Regions from separate parts of the Pseudoalteromonas sp. SG43-8 genome, predicted to be linked through region 2. Evidence: predicted binding sites of a transcription regulator. Region 2 holds the regulator's gene; each other region holds the start of a gene.
What was found. The regulator LexA, encoded in region 2, represses DNA repair genes until DNA is damaged. The targets are predictions, from matches to a motif close to TACTGTATNNNNATACAGTA.
Positions count from the first base shown of each region.

Region 1: a site for LexA is predicted at 1,172-1,191, ahead of dinB (DNA polymerase IV). Genes of this name have one in related genera too.
Region 3: a site for LexA is predicted at 1,040-1,059, ahead of uvrD (DNA helicase II). Genes of this name have one in related genera too.

Region 1 covers NZ_JACJEX010000002.1:378,389-380,670, forward strand. The annotation lists gene H5122_RS06960 (aldo/keto reductase) at 1-28, opposite strand, end outside; gene H5122_RS06965 (thioesterase family protein) at 47-475, opposite strand; gene dinB (DNA polymerase IV) at 1,204-2,256, shown strand.
Region 2 covers NZ_JACJEX010000013.1:82,780-85,061, reverse strand. The annotation lists gene H5122_RS17410 (hypothetical protein) at 1-124, shown strand, start outside; gene H5122_RS17405 (PaaI family thioesterase) at 125-565, opposite strand; gene lexA (transcriptional repressor LexA) at 733-1,350, shown strand; gene coxB (cytochrome c oxidase subunit II) at 1,835-2,282, shown strand, end outside.
Region 3 covers NZ_JACJEX010000020.1:26,047-28,328, reverse strand. The annotation lists gene uvrD (DNA helicase II) at 1-975, opposite strand, end outside; gene H5122_RS19215 (hypothetical protein) at 1,279-1,503, shown strand; gene H5122_RS19210 (YacL family protein) at 1,620-1,988, shown strand; gene H5122_RS19205 (dUTP diphosphatase) at 2,069-2,282, shown strand, end outside.

The DNA.
Region 1 (2,282 bases), on a different contig from region 2:
CACTGCTACCTAGTGGGTTGTATTGCATAAAAATTCCTTAACTAAATTAGTTTTGAGCATGGCTGATTAAAGCCGATAAAAGAGGCTCGGAGATTGGGGCTTTTTGCCCTGTAGTAAAATCAAACATTACAACTTTAGATGCACCCGTAGTCGTTATTGCTTTTTGTGCATGGCTGTAAACTGTGTAGTTCATGGTAAAGCGATCTGTTTTAAGATCTGTAATTGTAACGCCTACAGTGAGTGTGTCGGGAAAAGTTACTGGGCGTTTATAGCGAACGTTATTTTCGCTTATTACTGGGCCCACACCGTTTGGGCTTATTGTGTCGAACAGATTTATTTTATTTAAAAAGTCGATTCGGGCTATTTCAAAGTAACGTAAATACACTACATTATTTACGTGTTGTAGCGCATCCATATCAGCCCATGCTACGTTGATATCGGTATGAATAGGGTGCTGATCTTTAAACGTTTGCATTATTTATTGGCCCTTGATTTTTAAAGTACTTAGATTATCAACATGGTGTTACGAGCTCAAGGTAATTAATGGTATGTTTTTTTTATAAGATGATTGTACCTGTTTAATTTTAGGTCTACAGTTAAATTACACAGACACACAAAAACACACACAAAGGTAAAAATATGCAGAATATAATTAATTGGTCCTTAGCTTGTTTGGTTTTTATAGCCTCTTTTACCTGTTACGCGATGGGGAATGAATCTGGCGCTATCATTTTAATGTTGGCAGGATTTTTATTTGAGGTTATGTATTGGCTACGTGGTTATAAGAGATCAGAGGACAATAAACACTTTTTTTAATCGTTAACTAGGGCCTGTTGACCTTTCAGGATTAAAATTTGTTCAATCTAGGGGCTATTTAATCGCGGCGCGAGGTTTGTGACCTAGTGGGCTAAGTAAAAACCGAGCAAAGCTTCCGCGTCCTGCTCACGCCCCTTACCTACATCCATGTAGGCAACAAAGAGTAAATTGCCCCTAGGCAGAACCCTTCGGGCAGCGTATGTTTGGCATTTGTGCTACGTTATCGCCTATTTATGGGGAATAACCACACTATATAGGCTCTGCCTTGCCTAAATACCAAACATACTGCTGCAAATTTAACCTCGAAAGATAAACAGGCCCTAGGCTTGCTTATCGCATGTGATTCTATAATAATGACTGTATAAATAACCAGTTATTGTTGTGGTGATGAAGAAGTTTATTCACATAGACATGGATTGCTTTTATGCAGCAGTAGAAATGCGAGATAATCCAAAACTTGCATGTGTACCGCTTGCTATTGGAGGCAATAGCCGACGAGGCGTGCTCTCAACCGCTAACTATATAGCTAGAGAGTATGGCGTACGATCGGCTATGTCGAACTATCATGCTAAACAATTATGCCCCGATTTAGTTATTGTCCCAGGGCGCATGGCTGTATACAAAGAAGCTTCAAACCAAATACGTGAAGTATTTAGCCGCTACACAGACTTAATTGAACCCCTTTCTTTAGACGAAGCCTATCTAGATGTAACAGACAGCACCGCATGTAAAGGCAGTGCCACACTTATTGCACAGCAAATAAGAGCCGATATTTACAATGCTACAGGGCTCACTGCATCAGCAGGTATTGCACCGATTAAATTTATTGCCAAAATAGCCAGTGACGAAAACAAACCGAATGGTCAATTTGTCGTTTTGCCTGATGAGGTTGATGACTTTTTAGCGCAATTACCGTTGGGGAAAATTCCAGGAGTGGGCAAAGTAACGCTCGAAAAGCTAAATTTAAAAGGCTTATATACTGGCAAGGATGTACGTGAAAAAGGCGTTAACTGGATGCAGCAACATGTGGGTAATTTTGGTGTGTCGCTTTATCAAAAATGTGCAGGTGAGTATGTTGGTAAAGTATCCACAGATCGTATAAGAAAATCGCTGAGTGTTGAACATACCTACGAGTACAACAAAACAAGTTTGCAAGAGTGCTTAGATGAGCTGCCAAGATTGTTAGAGGAATTAGTTTTAAGGCTAAATAAACAGCAGTTACAAAACCGTATTAATAAATTGAGTGTTAAGGTGAAGTTTGCAAATTTTGTAGTGACCTCAGCCGATCAGGTATATCACGAGCTAAATACAGAAATATTTGTTCAACTACTTACTAAGGCTTACCAGCGTGGGCTTCAACAGCCTGTAAGATTACTTGGCATAGGCGTTGGCATTAAAAACGAGCCAGAGCAAAACTTCCAACTTAGTATTCTCGATTAAGCTGTAAAGCCTGTAACTCCAAGTTG
Region 2 (2,282 bases):
TATTGGTTTTGAATCAGGGACTTCTCCTAAGTGCTTTAATCAAGCCTTAGATGCAGATACATTATTGCGTATATCTGCGATTGGTGCGGGTATGGAAATTACCATTTACCCAATCGAAAAGTAACTATCTTCGCTCTACGACTGCTGCGGTCATTTTTGATACGCAGCACAGCTCATTGCGGCTATTTGTAATTTTTATTTCCCATACTGAACTACGTTTGCCAATATGAAACGCTCTTGCCGTTGCTGTTAAAGTGCCGTTGCGAGATGCTTTTAAATGACTTGCGCTAATTTCCTGCCCTACACAGTAAAATTTAGTAAAATCGACAACAAAGTTAGCGGCATAGCTGGCAACTGTTTCGGCAAGTACAACGTTAGCACCGCCGTGAACCATGCCCATTGGGTTATGATGCTCAGGAATTGCCGGCATTGTGGCAACCAAATAATCATCGCCAATTTCTGTGACTTCTATCCCCATAGTTTTCATTAATGTTCCTTGGCCATTAATGCCTTGTTCTAACTGCTTGCACAGCTCTAAGGTGATGGGCTGGTACCAAATACTCATAATGTCTCCTTTGCATTTTTAATCATTTATAAACTTAGCTTTAGTTATATCCCTAAAATGTACACAAGTGAAATTACTTTAGCTATTTTAAGGCTTAATTTAAATTTGCGATTTTTATTTAACTGTATATACTCACAGTTAAATGTACTGTATGGAAAACCAGTTGTATGCGACCATTAACGAACCGCCAAGCTCAAATACTCGAACTAATTAAAGTTTTTATTAAAGACACTGGTATGCCTCCTACACGTGCTGAAATAGCGCAAACATTAGGTTTTAAAAGTGCCAATGCTGCTGAAGAACATTTAAAAGCACTTGCTAAAAAAGGCGTAATTAAGATGAAACCAGGTGCAAGCCGTGGTATTCAATTAATTGAAGAAGAAGAGCCAGAACAATTAGGTTTACCGCTTATAGGGCGTGTTGCTGCTGGTTCACCTATTTTGGCGCAAGAGCACGTTGAAAGTCACTGCAAAATCGATCCATTAATGTTTAAACCGGCTGCAGATTTTTTACTACGCGTTAACGGTATGAGCATGAAAGATATTGGTATTATGGATGGTGATTTACTTGCTGTACATCGTACTCAAACCGCTGAAAATGGACAAGTTGTTGTTGCTCGCCTAGACGAAGACGTAACTGTAAAACGTCTTGAGAAAGCGGGTCGTAAAGTATTACTTCATGCTGAAAACGACGATTTTGACTCTATTGAAGTAGATCTTGAGAATGAGTCTTTTAATATTGAAGGCTTAGCCGTTGGCGTTATAAGAAACGCTGATTGGATGTGACTTTAAAAATAGCTTTTAAACAAGCAGCTTTATAAATGCGTACTAATTAGTACGCATTTTTGTTTTAAAATTTGTACTAAAAAATAGGGCGTAAACAGCCCACTGACTATTTAAGCTGTAAACTTTTTTGCACTTATATTTTCCCCCTCCGAATGCGTTAAACCCCTTTGTTTTGCTCATATTTTGAACTTCCTGTTGCCCAGTTGATTACCGATTTTTTATTAATTATTCAATATCACCTGATTGTTTTTTATACTAAAACTTGCTTGTTGTTCGTTTTTTAGCTAATTGTTAATGTGCTGAGCTAATAATAACTCACAGCTTTTTAGTTTTGAGAACACACAATATACACAAACTCGTTGTTGGCGCAGCAAAACCAATCAATATTAAATAAGATTGGCTAAAAAAATAAAAATAACGAATTGGCGTTTAAGCCGTATGCCTCTTCGCTTTGCATTCGCAATAGCATCAAAGGAGCCGTCACATGGGTAAACTGACCTCTACCTTGTGGCTTATATTATGTGTTTTTTCGCACCCAGTTTTGGCTAACAGCCAATACAATATGCGCAAAGGCGTAACCGATATAAGCAATAATGTATATCAGCTGCACATGACCATATTTATAATATGTTGTGTGATTGGGGTGATAGTGTTCGCAATTATGTTTTGGGCACTTATTCATCACCGTAAATCTAAAGGGGCTGTACCTGCCCAATTTCACGAAAGCACTAAAGTAGAAATACTTTGGACTGCAATTCCGTTTGTTATTTTAATTGCTATGGCAGTACCAGCCACTAAAACCCTTATTGCAATGGAAGATGCCAGCAAAGCTGATCTCACTATTAAAATTACGGGTTCGCAATGGAAATGGCATTATGAATATATGGGCGAAGATGTAGAGTTCTACTCTATTTTATCTACCCCGCAAGATG
Region 3 (2,282 bases), on a different contig from region 2:
TAACTCATTAAATGCCGCATAAATAGAAATTGGCTCGCCATCGTTACCGTCGGTCCATAAGCTTTTACCCATACGCTCTGAGTTATTTTGAATTAATGCATTAGACGCTTTCAAAATAGTTGCAGTTGAACGGTAGTTTTGTTCAAGACGAATGGTTTCTGCGCTAAAGTCAGTTAAAAATCGTTTAATATTTTCGATTTTAGCACCGCGCCAACCGTAAATACTTTGGTCATCGTCGCCTACAATCATGATACTGCTTGTATCGCCTGCAAGTAACTTTAACCATGCATATTGAATGGTATTTGTATCTTGGAACTCGTCTACGAGCATATGTGCAAAGCGTTGCTGGTAATGACGTAGTAACGTAGGGTTATTTTTTAACACTTCGTAGCTGCGTAGTAATATTTCGGCAAAATCTACTAGGCCTGCTCTATCACAGGCCTCTTGGTAGGCGGCGTAAACACGCAGCATCATTTGTTCGTTAATATCGTATGCTTGAATATCTTTAGGACGAAGTGCTTCATCTTTTTTGGCGCTAATGTACCAGCCAAATTGTTTAGCAGGCCATTTTTTATCATCGATATTCATCGATTTTAATAAGCGCTTGATCATCCGAAGTTGATCGTCAGAGTCTAAAATTTGAAAGGCTTCTGGTAAGTTAGCTTCACGGTGATGAGCACGTAAAATACGATGCGACAAACCATGGAACGTACCAATCCACATACCACCTACAGGGGCTTTTAGTGTTTCTTCAACGCGGCTGCGCATTTCTTTAGCCGCTTTATTAGTAAAGGTTACGGCAAAAATACTATAAGCAGATGCTTGCTCAACTTGCATAAGCCACGCAATACGATGAACTAACACTCGTGTTTTACCAGACCCAGCACCTGCTAATACCAGCATGTTTTGTAGTGGGGCTGCAACGGCATCGCGTTGTTTGTCATTTAAGCCATCGAGTAATTGTGAAACGTCCATCGTTACGCCTTTTTAATCAATATTGTGGGCAGTATAACAGGTGTTTTTGTTAGGCTAAATAAAATACTGTTTTTATAAACAGCTATTTATAAAATAGCCTTAAAAACGAGTAACTTGCTATTTTTTTGAACAAACAAAAAAGTGTAAACGCACAATAAAAATTGCTAATTTGACCTAAAGTTAGCAAAATTTACTAACTCTCTAAATCTAGGGTGATTTAACTATTTGATTTGTAAGCTTTAATAAATTGGCATAGAGTGTGTAAGTAAATAATTATAAAATCAAATAAATACAGAGGTTAGTATGGCAGATCAAGGTTCTGGCGGTAACGTAATCGCAGCATTATGTAATATATTTTTTCCTGGTTTAGGGCAGCTAGTGCAAGGGCGTATTTTAGCGGCTATATTTTTTGCACTCGCTATTATAATAAGTTACGCACTAATTTATGTGCTTGTAGGTTTTGTACTTGTGCCTATTATTTACTTATGGTCGATTATTGACGCAGCGCGTTATAGATCGCGAAGTTAACGGCTTTAAAGTTGAATAAAATAGCGCCCTTGTGGCGCTATTTTACTTTATATGTCCTGTGGTTTGCGGGCGTTTACGTATATAATTACGCAATTAAAGATTTACAGGCAAACCCTATGGAATATCAATTTATTCGCGACCCTATTAGTGGGCTACGTATTAAAATAAGCAGTGAACACGCTATTATTGGTCGCTGGCTAAACGAAGAAATAGGCAAAGACAAAGTAGCTATGGTGCAAGCGCTTATTGCATCGGTAAGTTCAAGCTATGAGCCGCTAACGCTAAAAGGCCAAGAAATAGATTTAATATTAACCAAAGACGAAGCACTATTTGAAGCCCATGCGCTTCATCAAGACAGTGAAGACCTAATAGCGTATCAAGATGACGATTTAGCGCTTGAAGAAAATGGTTTAAGTAGTGGTTGTGGCTTTGAAGATTTCATTGATTTAATTGATTCATGGGCTGAATTTAGCGGCTCAAAGTAAACTACATATTAAGATAGTGCTGATGCGTTAAGCTTCCTTTATCTGTACTATTACACTAATCAAAAACGACAGGAATGAATATGTCTGCCAATTTAAACAAGCTAGTAGTTATGCTAGAAATGCAAAACGCCATGAACACTAAAGTACATGAGCAATGGTTTACTCAAGGATTCGAATGGTACCGCGCTATTTGGGTTGAGTGCGCTGAAATGCTGGATCATCATGGTTGGAAATGGTGGAAAAAACAAACACCAGATACTGAACAAGTTATTTTAGAGTTGGTTGATATTTTTC